3 regions of the Arthrobacter sp. FX8 genome follow, and region 2 is predicted to be linked to each of the others. Evidence: predicted binding sites of a transcription regulator. Region 2 holds the regulator's gene; each other region holds the start of a gene.

Region 1 (5,578 bases), 1.4 Mb from region 2:
CAGCCTGGGCGGAGCGGCCAGCAGCACCGTGGACGCCGCCATCCAGGCAGTTCTTGACGACGGCGTCACCACAGTGGTTGCCGCAGGAAACTCCGCCGTGGATGCCTGCACCGCTTCGCCCGCCCGCGTCCCCGGGGCTGTCACGGTGGCAGCCAGCGACTCCGCCGACAAGCAGGCCTCGTTCTCCAACTTCGGGTCCTGCGTGGACCTGTATGCGCCCGGCGTCGGCATCACCTCCGACTACTACACCTCCACCACCGCCACCGCATCCATGTCCGGAACCTCCATGGCCGCGCCGCACACCGCCGGAGCAGCCGCCGTCCTGCTGTCGCAGAACCCTGCCCTGGCACCGGCCGACGTAGCAGCGGCACTGGTAGCCAATGCCACGTCCGGCGTCATCGCCGGCGCCTCCGCGGGAACCCCGAACCGCCTGCTGTACACCGGCGCAACGGCACCTGCACCTGCGCCTGCCCCTGCACCCGCTGTCACGTCTGTTTCACCGGCCGCCAAGGCCACCGCCGTGGCAGCTGGAACGAACGTCACGGCCACCTTCAGCACCGCTGTTCAGGGCGTGAGCGCCGGGACGTTCGTGCTCAGGAATGCAGCCGGCAACAGCATCGCGGCCACCGTCACGTACAACGCCACCACCCTGACCGCCACCCTTGACCCGGCAGCAAGCCTTGCCCCCGATGCCAGCTACACCGCAATCCTGACAGGAGGAGCCTCGGCCATCCGCGATGCCGCAGGTACCCCGCTGGCGTCCACCAGCTGGACGTTCACCACTGGCCCCGCGCCCACCGTCACCAGCTACTCGCCGGGCAGCAACGCCCTCCTGGTCCGCAGGAGCAGCAGCATCAGCGCCACCTTCAGCGAGGCGGTCCAGGGCGTTAACACCACCACGTTCACCCTGAAGAACCCGGCCACCGGCGCCGTGGTGGCAGCAACGGCCTACCGCAACGGCACCACCAACCAGTGGATCCTTGACCCCCAGGAGACCCTCGCCGCCAAGACGCGGTACACCGTGACCCTCACGGGCGGGACCAGCGGCATTCGGGACCTGGCCGGCAACCCCCTCGCCAGCCGGAGCTGGCAGTTCACCACCGGCTCCTTCTAGCCGCCTGATGGAGTGAATGGGCCGTGGCCGGGATAATCTTCACCCTAGGCATTCATCACGGCACGCATCTTCCGCGGCGTAGGGACGGGCAGTACATTGGCACAGAAATCAGCAGGTTCCGCAGTCTCTGAACGGAAAGCGGGAAGGTGGCACGCCTTCCACGAGAAGTTCGTGGTGGAGGAACGCTACGTGGACCCTGCCGACCGGCGGGGTCTGTACCGCGCGTCGATCATCCTGGCCGTCGTGGGGCTGGCACTCTTCATTGCCACCCTGGTCAGCGTGGTGCAGGCCGACGGCCTTTCCGTTGCCGACACTCCCGTGCATGACTGGCTGCTGACCACCCGTTCAGCGGCCGTCACTGCCATCATGATCTTCCTGGCGGTGATCTTCGGCCCCATCGCACTGCCCATCATCGTGCTGGTGGTGATCCTTGTCTGGGGATTCGCAGCCAAGCACGCCTGGCGCCCCATCCTGCTCGCCTCCGCGATGCTGACCGGAGTGGTCATCTCGCAGATCATCCTCCACATCGTCCAGCGCTCCCGCCCTCCCGTGGACCAGATGCTGTTCGGCGCGGACCAGACCTTCTCGTTCCCGTCCGGGCACGTCCTGGGGGCCTGCGACTTCCTGCTGGTGGGCGCCTACCTGATTTTCTCCCGGCGCCGGAACCCGCGTGCCGCGGTGTTCGGCTTCATCGGGGCCGGGATCGGCATCATCCTCGCTATCGCCAGCCGGTTGTACCTTGGCTACCACTGGCCCACGGATGCGTTGGCGTCGTTCGCGCTCTCGCTGCTCATCCTCTCCGGGGTCATCGCGCTTGACACGTGGCGGACGGCCAGGATTCCGGGGGAACCGATCACCGGAGAGCTGTCAAGGGCCGAATCCACCGGAGAGTAGGAACTTACCGGGAGCAGTCCAGGAACCGGATCCCGCTTACTGGGCCGCTTCCTGGCCCACTTATTGCGGCCGCGATTTTGCCCGCTTGAGTGCCCGGTGCAGCTTCACGATGGCTGCCTCCAGCTCCAGTACCTTCGCAACGCCCGCCAGGTTCAACCCCTCCTGCAGGAGTTCGCCGATCCGCAGCAGTACGGCAATATCGTCGTCGCTGTACTGGCGCGTGCCGCCCGCCGTCCGCGAGGGCGTCAACAGTCCCTTGGTTTCGTACAGCCTGATGTTCTGCTGTCCGGTTCCCGTGAGCTCCGCCGCCACCGAGATGGCGTACAGGGCCCGTGAACCGGGGGAGCGGCCAGCCCGACCTGCTTCAGGATCCGCCATTCTTTCTCCCAAAAATCGCTTCCGCTGGTACCTTGCTTCAGTTTTGCACGAGTGCTATAAAAAATCTATATCCACCACCATAGATTAATGGAGATGGTGGGTAGCTGCAGATCCAGCACCTGGAAGCTAAAGGAGTGGGAAATGATGTTGATGCGTACGGACCCGTTCCGTGAGCTGGACCGGCTCACGCAGCAGGTCTTTGGAACCTCCGCCCGCCCGGCAGCCATGCCCATGGACGCGTGGCAGGAAGACGGGGAATTCGTGGTGGCGTTCGACCTTCCCGGTGTGAACGTGGATTCCCTGGACCTGAACGTTGAGCGGAACGTCCTGACCGTCCGGGCGGAGCGCAAGGACCCCACGCAGCCCAACGTGGAGCTCGTGGCCTCTGAGCGTCCCCGGGGCGTGTTCAGCCGCCAGTTGATCCTGGGTGACACCCTGGACACTGAGCACATCAAGGCCAGCTATGACCAGGGTGTCCTGACCCTGCGGATTCCGGTTGCCGAGCAAGCCAAGCCGCGCAAGATCGAGATCCAGACCCAGCAGGGCGAGAAGCACCAGATCGGCAGCTAGGACCATTCTTTCGTGCCGGCGCCCCTGACCCTCCGGGCGGGGCGCCGGCGAAACAGGAGGCAGGATGACTGATCTCCCCGACTACTACGCCATCCTGGGCGTAGGCCGGGACGCCGGCCGCCAGGAAATCTCGCATGCCTACCGCGCCCTCATGCGCACCCACCATCCGGATATGGACGGTGGGCGGGCTTACGAAGGCATGGAGACCATGGGGGATACGACGGCGGAGAAGGGCAACACTGCACAGGGGGAGGAACTTCTCCGGATCATGCAGGCGTTTAACGTGCTGCGTGACCCCGGGCGCCGCGCCGACTACGACAGGAAGCTGGCGGCAGCTGCGCCCACCATCATTCCGGTCCGGAAAGTCCGCAGCCGTGGCGGGCAGTCCGGACCTCCCATCCGCGTCACGCCGGTGCGGTGGGAAAGCGGGCCCTGGTCCTGATCCAGGCCCTGGGCCATTGATCCAAGGAGGCGGAAAACTGCATGGGCGACTGGCGGCGCTACGATTCACACCTCATTCCTGCATTCTTCGAACGCTTTGAGCAGCGGTGGGGCGAGGGAACCGCGCCCTTCCTGGACCCGGAGGCGCACGAACAGCCTCTGCCGCGGGCACAGTGGATCAACCCCACCACGGGTGCTGCGCTGGCGGTGGTTCCGGTATGGACCGCCGATGAGAGGCAGCAGCGTTCCTTCGGCGTGTTCTACCTCCCGCCGGGCGGGGACATCTGGGTCCTGCGGCCCGGGTACACCGGCTACCTGGAGCCGTCCGACGACGACACGGAACACCTGGTGACGCTCCGGAATGATGCCTTCCGCAAGGCAGTGGCGCACGCCAAGGAGTTCCTGTTCGGCACCCAGTAGTTGCCGGCGCAGGGAGCGGAGTTGCTGCTCGTCAGCCGACCTCCGCTGTGACATTCTGGGACGTACCCTAACTACCGTGACCAAAGGCTGGACCCCAATGCACATCACCGCCAAGGACCTCGCAGCGCTCATCCCCCGGGGTTCACGCTTGGCGTCGCAACCGCAGCATTCCAGATCGAAGGGGCGCTGGACGAGGATGGGCGGGGACCGGCGGGCTGGGACAGGTTCGCTGCCCGGCCCGGTGCCATCGTTGAGGACCACAGCCCGGTGGTGGCCACGGACCACTACCACCGGATGCCGCAGGACGTGGCCCTCCTGAAGCAGCTCGGCGTTGACTCCTACCGGTTCTCTTTCTCCTGGCCGCGCATCCAGCCGGGCGGCACCGGCCCGGCCAACCGCGCAGGCATGGCGTTCTATGACCGGCTCCTGGACGAGCTCCTGGCCAACGGAATTTCGCCCATGGCCACCATCTACCACTGGGATACGCCCCTGGAACTGGATGAGGCCGGCGGCTGGATGAACCGGGACACCGCCTACCGGCTGGGGGAGTACGCGGCGCTCGTGGCCGATGCCTTCGGTGACAGGGTGGCCCGGTGGGTCACCATCAACGAGCCGGCAACGGTGAGCGCCAACGGCTACTCCCTGGGGCTGCACTCCCCAGGCAAGGAGCTGGCCCTGGGTGCCTTCCCCACGGTCCACCACCAGCTGCTGGGCCACGGGCTCGCCGTCCAGGCCCTTCGCGCGGCGCGGGTGCCCGGCGAAATCGGCATGACCAACGTCTACTCACCCATGGTGCCCAACTCCATCAACCCGCTGGACAAGATCAGCGCGGGACTTATGGACCTGGGGCAGAACCGGCTCTACGCGGACCCTGTCCTGACGGGCAAGTACCCGGACCTCATCCGCGCGGCCAAGTTCTTCAGCTCCTTCGAACATCCCGAAGAGGACATGGAGATCATTTCCCAGCCCCTCGATTTCTACGGGCTCAACTACTACATGCCCACCAAGGTGGCCGTTGGGCCGGGCAACGGCGCCGTGCCGGCCAGCATGGCCGAGGCCATGGGCAGCGACCTCAGCGCGGCCGGAAACGGCGCTACGCCCTTCCACGTGGAGACGTGGCCGGAAGCGGACGTCACCGCATACGGCTGGCCGGTCAAGCCGGAGTACATGGCCGTGGCCCTGAAGGAGATGGCGGAGCGGTACCCCAACCTGCCGCCCGTGATCATCACCGAGGGCGGAGCCAGCTTCGAGGACATCATTGTCCGGGACAAGTCCACCAACACCAGGTTCATTCCGGACGAGCGGCGGCTGAAGTACATTTCAGACCACCTTGAAACCGCGCTCCGGGCCACGGCGCCCGGTGGGGTGGCCGAATCCGTGGACCTGCGCGGCTACTACGTGTGGTCCTTCCTGGACAACTTCGAGTGGTCCGCCGGCTACAACCAGCCGTTCGGCCTCCTGCACGTGGACTTCGAAACGCTCGACCGCACACCCAAGGCGTCCTACTTCTGGTTCCAGGAGCTCATCGAGGAACGCGACCTGGCTGCCGCGGCCGGGGCGGCCATCGCGCAGGCAGCGGTTCCGGAGCTGTTGGACAGTGAATTGCCCGACGACGGCGCACCCCTGGGTGCCAACGCGCAGTAAGGCTGCGCAGCCGGGAGCCGTTCAGCCCCGGAGCAGGTCCAGCATGGCCAGCTGCTTGGCGATGCCGGCGCCGTCGGGCGAGTAGATCCACGGCACGCGGGAGGTGGTGTGGTCGCC
Region 2 (5,578 bases):
TCAGCACCGTCTTCTTTGGCGGCGGCACGCCCACGCTGCTGCCGGCCGATGACCTCGCCCTGATCCTCCGGGCCGCCATTGACCAATGGGGCATTGACGACGGCGCCGAGGTCACCACCGAAGCCAACCCCGATTCCGTCACGCCGGAGTCCCTTGCCGTCCTCAAGGACGCCGGGTTCACCAGGGTGTCCTTTGGGATGCAGTCCGCGGTTCCGCACGTGCTCAAGGTGCTGGACCGGACCCATACGCCCAGCCGGGTGCCGCAGGTGGTGCAGTGGGCGCGCGAGGCAGGACTGGCTGTCAGCCTGGACCTGATTTACGGGACGCCGGGGGAGTCGCTGGCCGACTGGCGGCACTCCCTCGAAACGGCGCTTTCCTACGGGCCGGACCACATCAGCGCCTACGCGCTGATCGTTGAGGAGGGCACCAAGCTGGCCGCGCAGATGCGCCGCGGCGAAGTCCCGGGAATCGACGACGACGACCACGCCGACAAGTACGAGCTCGCCGACCAGCTGATCACCGAAGCCGGACTTGGCTGGTACGAGGTCAGCAACTGGGCGCGGACTCCGGAGCAGGCCTGCCGCCACAACCTCGCATACTGGCGGGGTGACGACTGGTGGGGCATCGGCCCGGGCGCGCACTCACACATGGGCGGGGTCCGCTGGTGGAACGTCAAGCACCCGTCCGCTTACGCGAACCGGCTGTCGCAGGGGCTTTCGCCCGCCGCCGGCAGGGAAACCCTGGACGCGGAAACAAGGAACCTGGAGCGGGTCATGCTGGAGGCCCGCCTCCAGTCGGGACTGGATGTCTCAACGCTGAGTGCCGGGGGACGCCACGAGGTGGCTGGACTGATCGCAGCCGGCCTGGTTGATCCTGCTGCCGCATTCCGCGGACGCCTGGTCCTGACCCTCAAGGGCAGGCTCTTGGCAGACGCAGTAGTCCGCCGCATCCTGCCGGACTAGAGCCGGCCCGCGGGCAGTTGCCCTTACTTGATCCAGCGCAGGTTGTACTGGTAGCGGTGCGGCTGGCCCCGGTTGACGTGGATCCCTGCCGCGACGGAGAAGCACGTGAGCGCCACCCAGATCAGCGTGGCAATGACCGCGAAGATGTTCCCGACGTAGGGGACGAACACCAGGATGTTGGCCAGCACCGCGGCGATGGTGGGCGGCAGGCTGAAGTTCAGCGCTTCCTTGGATTCCTGGGCGGTAAATGGCCCGCGGTCACGGAAGATCAAGTAGATCAGCAGCGAGGGGACGCACCCCAGGATCCCGCCGAAGTGCGCCAGCGTCGCCCACTGGCGGTCTTCGCTGGCCGTAAGCGGCAGGGCGTTGGCGGGGACGCCATGGTACTCGGAACGGCCCTGGCCGTCCCTGTGATCACGTGCGTTTTCTGCCACAGTCTGTTCCTTCGAAGGTGCAAGTGGTGCTGACTACAATTCCGGCGCGGTGCGCAGTGCCTCAGGAAACAAGGAACCGCACTACCAAGAATACTGGTTCCCGGGACGCCGTCCGCCCTTCACGGCACGGTCAGGAAATCGATGACTTCCTCGACCCTGCCCAGCAGCGACGCTTCGAGGTCCGCGTACGTGCGCACGGCGCCCAGCAGCTTCTGCCATCCCAGGCCGACATCTTCCTTGGTGGCGTGGGGCCAGCCGAAGGCTTTCAGGATCCCCGTCTTCCAGTCCTGCCCGCGGGGCACGGCCGGCCATTTGTCGATGCCAAGGACAGCGGGCCGGATCGCCTGCCAGACGTCCACGTAGGGGTGACCGACGATCAGGACGTTGCCTGCGGCGCCCGGGGAGGCCATGACGGCATCCGCGATGCGGGACTCCTTGGAGTCAGGAACCAGGTGGTCCACCAGGACGCCAAGACGGCGGCCAGGCCCCGGCCTGAAGTCCGCGACGGCTGCGGCAAGGTCGTCAATGCCGTGCAGGGGCTCGACGACGATGCCCTCCACCCGGAGGTCGTCTCCCCAGACCTTTTCCACCAGTTCGGCGTCGTGCTTGCCTTCCACCCAGATCCGGCTGGCCTTGGCCACCTGGGCGCGTTGTCCGGCGACCCGAACGGACCCCGAGGCCGTCCTGCCCGCCGCGGGACCGGCAGCGGCCGGCCGGGGGGCGGGTGGCATCAGCCGGATCGGCCGGCCCTCCAGGAGGAAGCCGAACCCAAGGCGGAAGGAACGCGATTTTCCCCTGCGGTCCTCCAGCGCCACCACATGCATGCCGCCGGATTTCTCCACCCGGGTCACGGCACCCACCCAGCCCGACTGCACTTCCTCGAGCACCATGCCGCGCTCCACGGGGACCTCAGGCAGTTCCGTCCGGGCGGGAGCGGATATGCCGCGTGGGCCCCAGTTCCGGTAATCCATGGATTTGATCCGCCTAGCGCTAGTGTTCAACTCCGCAATTTCGCCCGGAGCGGTACCAATGCTAACAACGGGCCGAGGCATAATAGACTGTTAGCACTTAGGCATGTCGAGTGCTAACCCTGGGTTGCATCGGGAGGGGCATGCGCCCCGAACCATGGATGGAGGTGGAGAGTGAGCGAGCCACGCAAGCTGGAAGTACTGCGGGCCATCGTGGAGGACTACGTCCACTCCCGCGAGCCGGTTGGGTCCAAGGCCCTGGTGGAGCGGCATCATCTTGGTGTTTCCAGCGCCACCATCCGCAATGACATGGCCGCACTGGAGGACGAGGGGCTGATCACCGCCCCGCACACCAGTGCCGGCCGGATTCCCACGGACAAGGGCTACCGGCTCTTTGTGGACCAAATCTCGGCTGTCAAGCCGCTCTCGGCCGCCGAACGCCGCGCCATCCAGTCCCTGCTCGAAGGCGCGGACGACCTCGACGACGTGCTGGAGAGGACCGTCCGGCTGCTGTCGCAGCTGACCAACCAGGTTGCCGTGGTGCAGTATCCGCACCTGAGCAGGGCACTGGTCCGGCACATCGAATTCGTCCTGCTCGCCCCGCGCAAGGTCCTCGTCGTCCTGATCGCCAACAGCGGCAAGGTGGAGCAGCGGGTGATCGACGTCGGGCAGGACCTTGGCGACGACGCACTGGCCGAACTGCGCACCCGGTTCCTCGGTGCACTGGGCGGAACACCGCTGCGCCAACTGGCCCAGGCGCTGCCCGCCGTCGTCGCCGCCACCCCGCACCCGCAGCGGCAGGCGGCACACGCATTGGCGCTCGGACTGGAGGGCCTGGCGCAAAACAGCCGGGAGGACCGGATGGTCATGGCCGGCACCGCCAATCTGGCCAGGTCCAACGTCGACTTCCCCCTCAGCATCGGCCCGGTGCTCGAGGCGCTGGAGGAACAGGTGGTGATGCTGCGGCTGTTGAGCGAAATGGCCCAGGACCACCGCGGCGTCGCTGTCAGCATCGGACGGGAGAACCCGTACGACGGCCTTGCCGAGGCCTCCGTGGTGGCCACTGCCTACGGTCCGGACAGCTCGGCGAAAGTAGGCATCCTCGGGCCCACCCGGATGGATTACCCCACCACCATGGCCGCCGTCAGGGCAGTGGCGCGCTACCTTTCCAGGATTTTGGGGCCCTGACTCTTGGCCGCCGGAGCGCGCTTCGGCCGGAAAGCAAGAGCTGGGCCGCCCAACTGAACGCAGTACAACAAGGAAGAGATACGAACTTTGAGCAGCCACTATGACGTCCTTGGAGTCTCACCCGAAGCGACGGGTGAAGAAATCAAAAAGGCCTACCGCAAGCTGGCCCGCACCCTTCACCCGGACGTAAACCCCGGTGCGGACGCATCGGAACGGTTCAAGGCAGTAACTCACGCCTACGAGGTGCTTTCGGACCCCCAGAAGCGCCGGATCTACGACACCACCGGCAATGAGAACGGCACCGACAACGGTTTCGGCGGCGCAGGCTACGCGGGCCAGGGCTTCGCGTTCCAGGATATTTTCGACACCTTCTTCGGCGCCGGCGGCACGTCCGGTCCGGCTTCCCGTGTCCGCCGCGGCCAGGATGCCCTGATCAGCGTACGGATCGACCTCCGCGACGCCGTGTTCGGCGTGAACAAGAAACTCGAAGTGGACACCGCCGTGGTCTGCCCCACCTGTGACGGATCCTGTTGCCGCCCCGGCACCCATCCGGAACGCTGCGACATCTGCGGCGGCAGCGGACAGGTCCAGCGGGCCGTCCGCTCCATCCTCGGCCAGGTCATGACGGCCGCCCCCTGCGGCACCTGCGAAGGTTTCGGCACCGTCATCAAGGATCCCTGCAACGAGTGCAGCGGCCAGGGCCGTATCCGCAGCCGCCGGTCGCTGACCATCAAGGTCCCTGCCGGTGTGGCCACCGGAACCCGGATCCAGCTCTCCGGCCAGGGCGAGGCCGGCCCCGCGGGCGGTCCGGCCGGCGACCTGTACGTGGAGATCCGCGTCAACAATGACGCCACCTACGTGCGGGAGGGCGACGACCTGCACGCCACCCTGCACATCCCCATGACGGCAGCCGCCCTGGGCACGGATGTCAGCCTGGAAACCTTCGACGGCACGCAGGAGATCGACGTCAAGCCCGGTACCCAGTCGGGGGAGATCATCACCCTGCGCGGCCTCGGCGTCACCCACCTGAGGGGCTACGGCCGCGGCGACCTGAAGGTCCACCTCCAGGTGGACACCCCGGCCAAGCTCGACCCCGCGCAGGAGGACCTCCTGCGCCAACTGGCCAAGCTCCGTGGTGAACAGATCACCGAGGGCAAGCTCGCTGCCAGCGGCGGCATGTTCGCCAAGCTCCGGGACCGGCTCGGTAACCTGTAGCGGTGAGCAACCCCGTCTTCTTCACGCCCCCCGGTTCGCTGGCCGGGATGGCGGCCGGCCAACTCTTTGTCCTCGACGGGGCGGAGGCGCGGCATGCCGTCACCGTCAAACGGCTGTCTCCCGGCGAAGCGGTGGACATCGTCGACGGCGCCGGCACCCGGATGACCGGGAAGGTGGTGTCCGCCGCTCCCTCCGCACTCGAGGTGGAATGCGGGACGCTGACCGTCGAAGACAGGCCGGACGTCCGGCTGGTGCTGGTCCAGGCCCTCGCCAAGGGGGACCGCGACGAGCTGGCCATCGAGACGGCCACGGAACTGGGCATCGACGCCGTCATACCCTGGCAGTCCGAACGGTCAATCGTCCGCTGGAAGGGCGACCGCGCAGCCCGGGCCCATGCCAAATGGGAATCCTCCGTGGCCGCGGCCGCCAAGCAGGCACGGCGCGCCTGGATCCCCGAAGTGCGGTCCGCCGTCGACACTGCCGGGCTTTCCGCTGCCGTGGAAGCTGCCGACCTCGCTGTCATCCTGCATGAGGACGCCGTTCGGCCGCTGCGCACCGTCCTTGAAGCATGGCAAGGGAAAGCAGGCTCCGGACCCCGGGAAATCCTGCTCATCGTCGGTCCGGAGGGCGGCATCAGCCAGCGGGAGGTAACCAAACTCTGCGATAAGGGCGCCGTGACCGCCCTCCTGGGGCACCATGTCCTGCGGTCCTCCACAGCCGGCCCGGCCGCCGTCGTGCTTGCCAGCGACGTCCTTGGCCGGTGGACGGCTACCGGACCTTAAAGGACCTCGTGTCCTCGTTCCGGTCCGGT
Region 3 (5,578 bases), 710 kb from region 2:
AGCGCGACGGCAACCACGAGGATCACTGAGCTGCTAAGGGGGAAGTCCACACTCAAAACCGTATGAGCATCATGCCTGCTCAGGCCGCATTAGCCCCGGTGTGTCGTGCCCCCTCTGGCAAACCGTTGGATTTATGACCGGCGCGAGGCCAGCCAGGGGCCCAGCAGGCCCTCCGGGACTTCTTCCGCGGTGAGGGCGAAGGAACGGTGGTCGGCCCATTTGCCGTTGATGTGCAGGAAACGGGGCCGGTACCCCTCGTCCCGGAATCCCAGCTTTTCCACCACCCGCAGGCTGGGTCCGTTCTCGGGCCGGATATTGATTTCCATCCGGTGCAGGCCGAGGGTCCTGAAGCAGTGGTCCGTCACCAACGCCACGGAGGTGGGGGCGATCCCCCGTCCAGCCCGTGCCTGGTCAACCCAGTAGCCAAGGGTTGCCATCATGGCCGAACCCCACACGATTGACGACACGGTCAACTGGCCCACGATGGCGGGGCTGCTGAGGCCCGACCTCCACTCGGTAATAAGGAAGGGCAAAGCTGTGGCCTGCGCGGCCTGCACTTTGAGCGACCGGACCATGTGCCGGTAATCGGGCAGCCCACCGCCCGGATCCGGATTGGAGGCCTCCCACGGCTGCAGCCACTCACTGTTACGCGAGCGCACCTCCATCCATTCATTCTTGTCGCGGTACCGGATGGGCCGCAGGACCAAGTCGCCGCACTCCAGGGTGACCGGCCAGATGGGACCACTGCGCATGGCGCTAGCGGGAAAGGTCCGAGGTGAAACCTGGCAGCCATTCCCGCAGGCCCGGGCCCAGGTCGTCGCTGTCGATGGCGAGCTGGATGCAGGCCTTGAGGTAGCTGAGTTTGTCGCCGGTGTCGTAACGCCGGCCCCGGAACACGACCCCGTACACCCCGTGCCCTTCACCATCACCGGAGGCAAGTTCCTGGAGGGCATCCGTCAACTGGATTTCCCCGCCCCGGCCCGGTTCGGTGTGTTCAAGGACGCCGAAGACGGCGGGGTGCAGGACATAACGCCCGATCAGGGCCAGGTTGGAGGGCGCTTCCTCGGGTGACGGCTTTTCCACCAGCCGGTTGACGCGGACGTAGTCTTCGCCGTCGATGTCCTGGATGTCCGCACAGCCGTAGGCGCTGATCTCCGACGGCTCCACTTCAATCAGGGCGACGACGGACCCGCCGGTTTTGGCCTGGACGTCAATCATCGTGCTGAGCAGTTCGTCGCGGGCGTCAATCAGGTCATCTCCCAGCAGGACAGCGAAGGCTTCGTCACCCACGTGCTGTTTTGCGCGGAGCACCGCATGGCCCAGGCCGTGGGGGTCGCCCTGCCGGACGTAGTGGATGTCACCCAACTGGCTGGCCGCCTGGATGGACGCCAGCTTCTCCGTGTCCCCTTTGTCCTCGAGCGTTGACTCAAGGGACGGCACGCGGTCGAAGTGGTCTTCCAGGGCCCGCTTGTTGCGGCCCGTAATCATCAGGATGTCGTGGAGGCCCACGTGGACGGCTTCCTCCACCACATACTGGATGGCAGGCTTGTCCACGACGGGGAGCATTTCCTTGGGCATCGCCTTGGTGGCTGGCAGGAACCTGGTGCCCAGGCCCGCGGCGGGAATGACGGCTTTGCGGACTCTGGGGTTACTGGTGTTCACCGGTCTAATCTAACGTCAGCGTCAAGCATTTCAGTAACCACCGGAGCGGCAAGCCCGTGCCGGTGCGGGAAGAACCTCCCAATACGGGGCATTGCAGGAAGGACACCATGCTGCAGGAGACCAACGCAGTCAAGGACGGCATCAGGGCCGCCCACCGCCGGCGGCGGGCAGCGCTGACGCCGGCGCAGCTCGAAGCTGCCGGCGCGGCCCTGGCCGTCCATGGGGAAGCATGGGCGGGGACGGTCACAGGGAAGCACGCCTCGATAGCCTGCGTATACCTTGGCGTGGGACACGAACCGCCCACCCTGCCCCTGATCAACGCCCTGCATCGCAGCGGCCATCAGGTACTGCTTCCGGTGTGCGAGGAAGGCCGCGAATTGAGCTGGGTGTTCTGGACGCCGGAGACCAGCTTCGAGCGCAGCAAATATGCACCAATCCTGGAGCCCACGGGGCACCGTCACGGGCCGGAAACGGCCGGTGGCGCAGCGGTGCTCTTTATTCCGGCCACCGCAGTGGACCTTGCCGGCAACAGGATCGGGCAGGGCGGAGGCTACTACGACAAATTCCTGGGGCACCTGGCTACGGCAGGGAAGGAAATTCCCCTGGCCGCTGTTATCTACGATGACGAATTGCTGCCCGCCGGCCGGATACCGGCCGAGAAGTTCGACCGACCGGTCCCGGCCGTCCTGGCCCCGTCCGGATACCGGCCATTGGCGGGCAACGCCTGAGCCCGTCCATTCGGGCACAGTGATAGAATTAGCACTCAGGCCCTGCGACTGCTAACGGTTTACCCGGTGGCAGCACGGGACCTCTCGTTTGCCCAAGAGGAGGAGCACCAGTGCCAACATATGCTTACGCCTGCAAGGATTGCGGCCACGCCTTCGACATTGTCCAGTCGTTCTCGGACAGCAGCCTGACGTCCTGCCCGGAATGCGAGGGCACGTTGCGCAAGAAGTTCAACAGCGTCGGTGTCGTCTTCAAGGGCTCGGGTTTCTACCGCACGGATTCCCGCGATTCCAAGGGCAGCTCCGTCTCCCCCGCACCCGCAGCGACGCCCGCTGCCACCCCCGCCGCGTCGGCGCCGGCAGCAGCTGCCGCCAGCTAAGCAGCCCAGGACTTTACGACGGCGGCCGGACGCTCCCTGCGTCCGGCCGCCTTTGTCCACATAGCCGCCGTCCGGGCTCCCGTGCCGCTTTGGCGTCACCTAGCGTGGGCGCATGCCAGTACTCTTCCGACGTCGCCGCGACGGTCTCCGGTTCCCCAGCCATGTCCATGCTGCAGGTGCCCGTAACATCCCCCGCCGCCCCGGACGGCGTCCCCTGCACTCGCGGTTTGCCGGCTGGCTCAGCCGCAACCGACGCCTCGTAGCGGCCCTGCTCTTGTGCGCAGCTGCAGCAATCGCTGTCCAGCAACTCACTCCCGCCCCGCTCACCACCGTCACGGCGCTGTCCGCTGCCCGGGACCTGCCCGCGGGAACAACGGTAACGGCAGCAGACCTGGCCCAGGTCCAGGTGCCGCCCGGGATGGTGACCGACGGCTTCCTCCGGGATGGATCCGCAACCGCAGGCAAGCAGCTCGCAGCGCCGCTGCGGAAGGGCCAGCTCCTCACCGACGCCCAGCTGCTGGGCCCCGGGCTCCTGGCAGGGACGCCCCCGGTTCGGCCGCGGTTCCCCTGCGGATGGCGGATGCCTCATCCATCCAGCTGGTCTCCCCGGCCAGCTGGTCAACATTGTGCTGACATCAGCCAACGGGTTCGACCAGAAGAGTCCCTCTGAGGTCCTGGCGTCTGCCGTCCCGGTGCTGTGGACCTCGAACAACGGCGGCCAAGGGGGTCAATGGCTCGGCACCACCGAGACCGATGGACTGATCGTGGTGGCAGCCACCGCCGAACAATCACTGCGCCTGGCCGGCGCCTCCACCCAGGGCAGGCTGTTCTTCGTCCTGGTCGGGCCGCCCTGACCTCAAGCGTGGCCCGGATGATGTGGGTCAGCCCCAGTGCGGCGGTTTCTGTTCCTTCAACCAGGTATCGTGATCGTCCTCCCGGTCACCCCAGCTGCGGGCGTCGTCTTCCGCCGCCTTGCTCGGGAGGATCTCGTCGGTGCCCCCGCTGCCGGCCGCGCCCCGGAGAAGGCACCGGCGCTGCGGAATCCGCGGGAGCGGCACCGCGGTCAGTTCCGGCTGCGGCCCCGCTCCTGTTCGCGCCGCCGTTCTTGTCCAGGTCGTCGTTCCTGTTCGAGCCGCCGTTCTTATCCAGGTCGTCGTTCCTGTTCAGGTCGTTCGTGTTCCGGGTGTTGTTCTCGTTCTGGCGCATGTCTTCCTCGGGCCTGTCTTTCCCAGGCTGGTCTTCTCTCGTCGTGGCACCCGCTTCCCTTGTCCCCTGGGCGCGCCGGCCTTGGCTGACAGCCTCGGAAGGCAGGTAGGAAACACCGGCAGCAGGCGCCCCATCAATTCCGTGAAGTGCGTGGTTGAAGTCATCGTCCAGGAATCCTGTGCTGGACGTGGTCCGGCCCGGAAGCACCATCTTCTCAAGTCCCAGGTAACCGGCGATGCGGTCCGCGCAGGACGAGGGGTCCGTGAAGACCTCGATGGTCCACAGCGGCATGTACCGCCATCCCAGGCGTTCCAGCAGTTGCGGCCGCAGCCTGCTGCGCTCACGCACGCTCATGGTGCGGTACTGGGCCGTGCCGTCGGATTCGATGGCCACGGGCCGCGGGAGGTCGGGGTCGTCCTGGCCCATGGTGTTCAGGGGATCCGCCGCGGCAACCACGTCGATGGCGCCGTCGTACTGGTGCCAGACCCTGGCGCCACGGGCCCGCAGCCGGTCCCCCAGGTCCGCTACCAGCGGGTCCGCTCCCAGCGCCTGCTCGCTGGCCGCGGCACGGGACGCGGGAGTCCCGAGATCGGTGTTGCCGGAAATTTCCCGGTCCAGCAGCGTATAAAGATCCACCGCCCCGTGGGTGAGCCTGGTGTGGTCCAGGTCCTCCGGCCGGAAGCAGGTGAGCACGTGCATGGAACGGCGCGCCCGGGTCATGGCCAGGGCAAACTTCTCCCGGCCGCCCTCCGCGGAGAGCGGCCCGAAGTTGTGCAGGGCGCGGCCGTGCGGGGTCCGCCCGAATCCGGGCGAGAAAATGACGTGGTCGCGGACCAGGCCCTGGGCGCGTTCAAGGTCAACTACCCGGAAAGATTCCGGCCCGGCGCCGAAGAAGCCGGCCAGGCCCGGCTGGTTGGACAGCTGGAGCCTGATGGATTCACCAATCCTGGCGGCGTGCCGCAGGCTTGCGGTAACCACTGCCAGCGACGTTCGCGGGCGCAGGCGGGCGTGTTCGAAGACGAGCTCCACCACGCGGTTGACCTCGGCCACCACGGACTCCACGCCTTCGTCGCCGGCACTGGGCAGGCCCGTGCCGTCCGGCAGGTATTCCACCAGCAGCGACCGGTCCAGCCCCGTGGCCGACTGGCCTTCCGGCAGCCGGCGCAGGCCGCCGTCGTAAAAGTTCTTGCTCAGCTGAAGGACCAGGTCCTCGTCCACCGCCCGGTACACCACGTTGAGCCGCCACACCGGAAGCACGGCAGACAATGCCGTGAAGGCACTTTCCACCCGGTGGTGGGCCGACTCGCCGGGCGCCAGCCGTTCCACCCCGACGGTGAAGGTCCGCGGCGTGGCAATGCGCGAGTCGCCAAAGGCAATCACCTGCCGTGCACGGGCGATTGCCGGCAGGACAGCCTGAAGCGAGGTGGCTTCCGCATCGAGGATTACGACGGCGTCGAAGTGCTGTTCCGCCGGAAGCAGGCCCGTCATCAGGTACGGGCTGACAGACCAGACGGGAACCAGGGTGCCGATCAGGTCCGGAGCCTGTGCGGTAAGGGCCGGCAGGGAGACCCGGCCGTCCTTGAGCAGGCTCCGCAGCAGGTCGGC

What was found. The regulator HrcA, encoded in region 2, represses chaperone genes, less so after heat shock. The targets are predictions, from matches to a motif close to TTNGCACTCGNNNNNNNCGAGTGCNAA.
Region 1: a site for HrcA is predicted at 2,418-2,444, ahead of OUO20_RS14115 (Hsp20/alpha crystallin family protein). Genes of this name have one in related genera too.
Region 3: a site for HrcA is predicted at 2,419-2,445, ahead of OUO20_RS10590 (FmdB family zinc ribbon protein). Genes of this name have one in related genera too.

The regions. Positions count from the first base shown of each region.
Region 1 is NZ_CP113505.1:3,020,840-3,026,417, reverse strand. It holds gene OUO20_RS14130 (S8 family serine peptidase) at 1-1,114, shown strand, start outside; gene OUO20_RS14125 (phosphatase PAP2 family protein) at 1,211-2,008, shown strand; gene OUO20_RS14120 (MerR family transcriptional regulator) at 2,069-2,386, opposite strand; gene OUO20_RS14115 (Hsp20/alpha crystallin family protein) at 2,531-2,956, shown strand; gene OUO20_RS14110 (J domain-containing protein) at 3,021-3,398, shown strand; gene OUO20_RS14105 (hypothetical protein) at 3,440-3,817, shown strand; partial or broken gene OUO20_RS14100 (glycoside hydrolase family 1 protein) at 3,915-5,461, shown strand; gene OUO20_RS14095 (App1 family protein) at 5,483-5,578, opposite strand, start outside.
Region 2 is NZ_CP113505.1:1,592,931-1,598,508, reverse strand. It holds gene hemW (radical SAM family heme chaperone HemW) at 1-962, shown strand, start outside; gene OUO20_RS07235 (DUF4870 domain-containing protein) at 986-1,396, opposite strand; gene OUO20_RS07230 (DUF3097 domain-containing protein) at 1,516-2,367, opposite strand; gene hrcA (heat-inducible transcriptional repressor HrcA) at 2,539-3,552, shown strand; gene dnaJ (molecular chaperone DnaJ) at 3,640-4,767, shown strand; gene OUO20_RS07215 (16S rRNA (uracil(1498)-N(3))-methyltransferase) at 4,770-5,549, shown strand; gene OUO20_RS07210 (GerMN domain-containing protein) at 5,536-5,578, opposite strand, start outside.
Region 3 is NZ_CP113505.1:2,307,363-2,312,940, forward strand. It holds gene OUO20_RS10570 (hypothetical protein) at 1-26, opposite strand, end outside; gene OUO20_RS10575 (GNAT family N-acetyltransferase) at 132-752, opposite strand; gene galU (UTP--glucose-1-phosphate uridylyltransferase GalU) at 757-1,662, opposite strand; gene OUO20_RS10585 (5-formyltetrahydrofolate cyclo-ligase) at 1,770-2,390, shown strand; gene OUO20_RS10590 (FmdB family zinc ribbon protein) at 2,501-2,767, shown strand; gene OUO20_RS10595 (SAF domain-containing protein) at 2,880-3,437, shown strand; gene OUO20_RS10600 (hypothetical protein) at 3,394-3,621, shown strand; partial or broken gene OUO20_RS10605 (AAA family ATPase) at 3,707-5,578, opposite strand, start outside.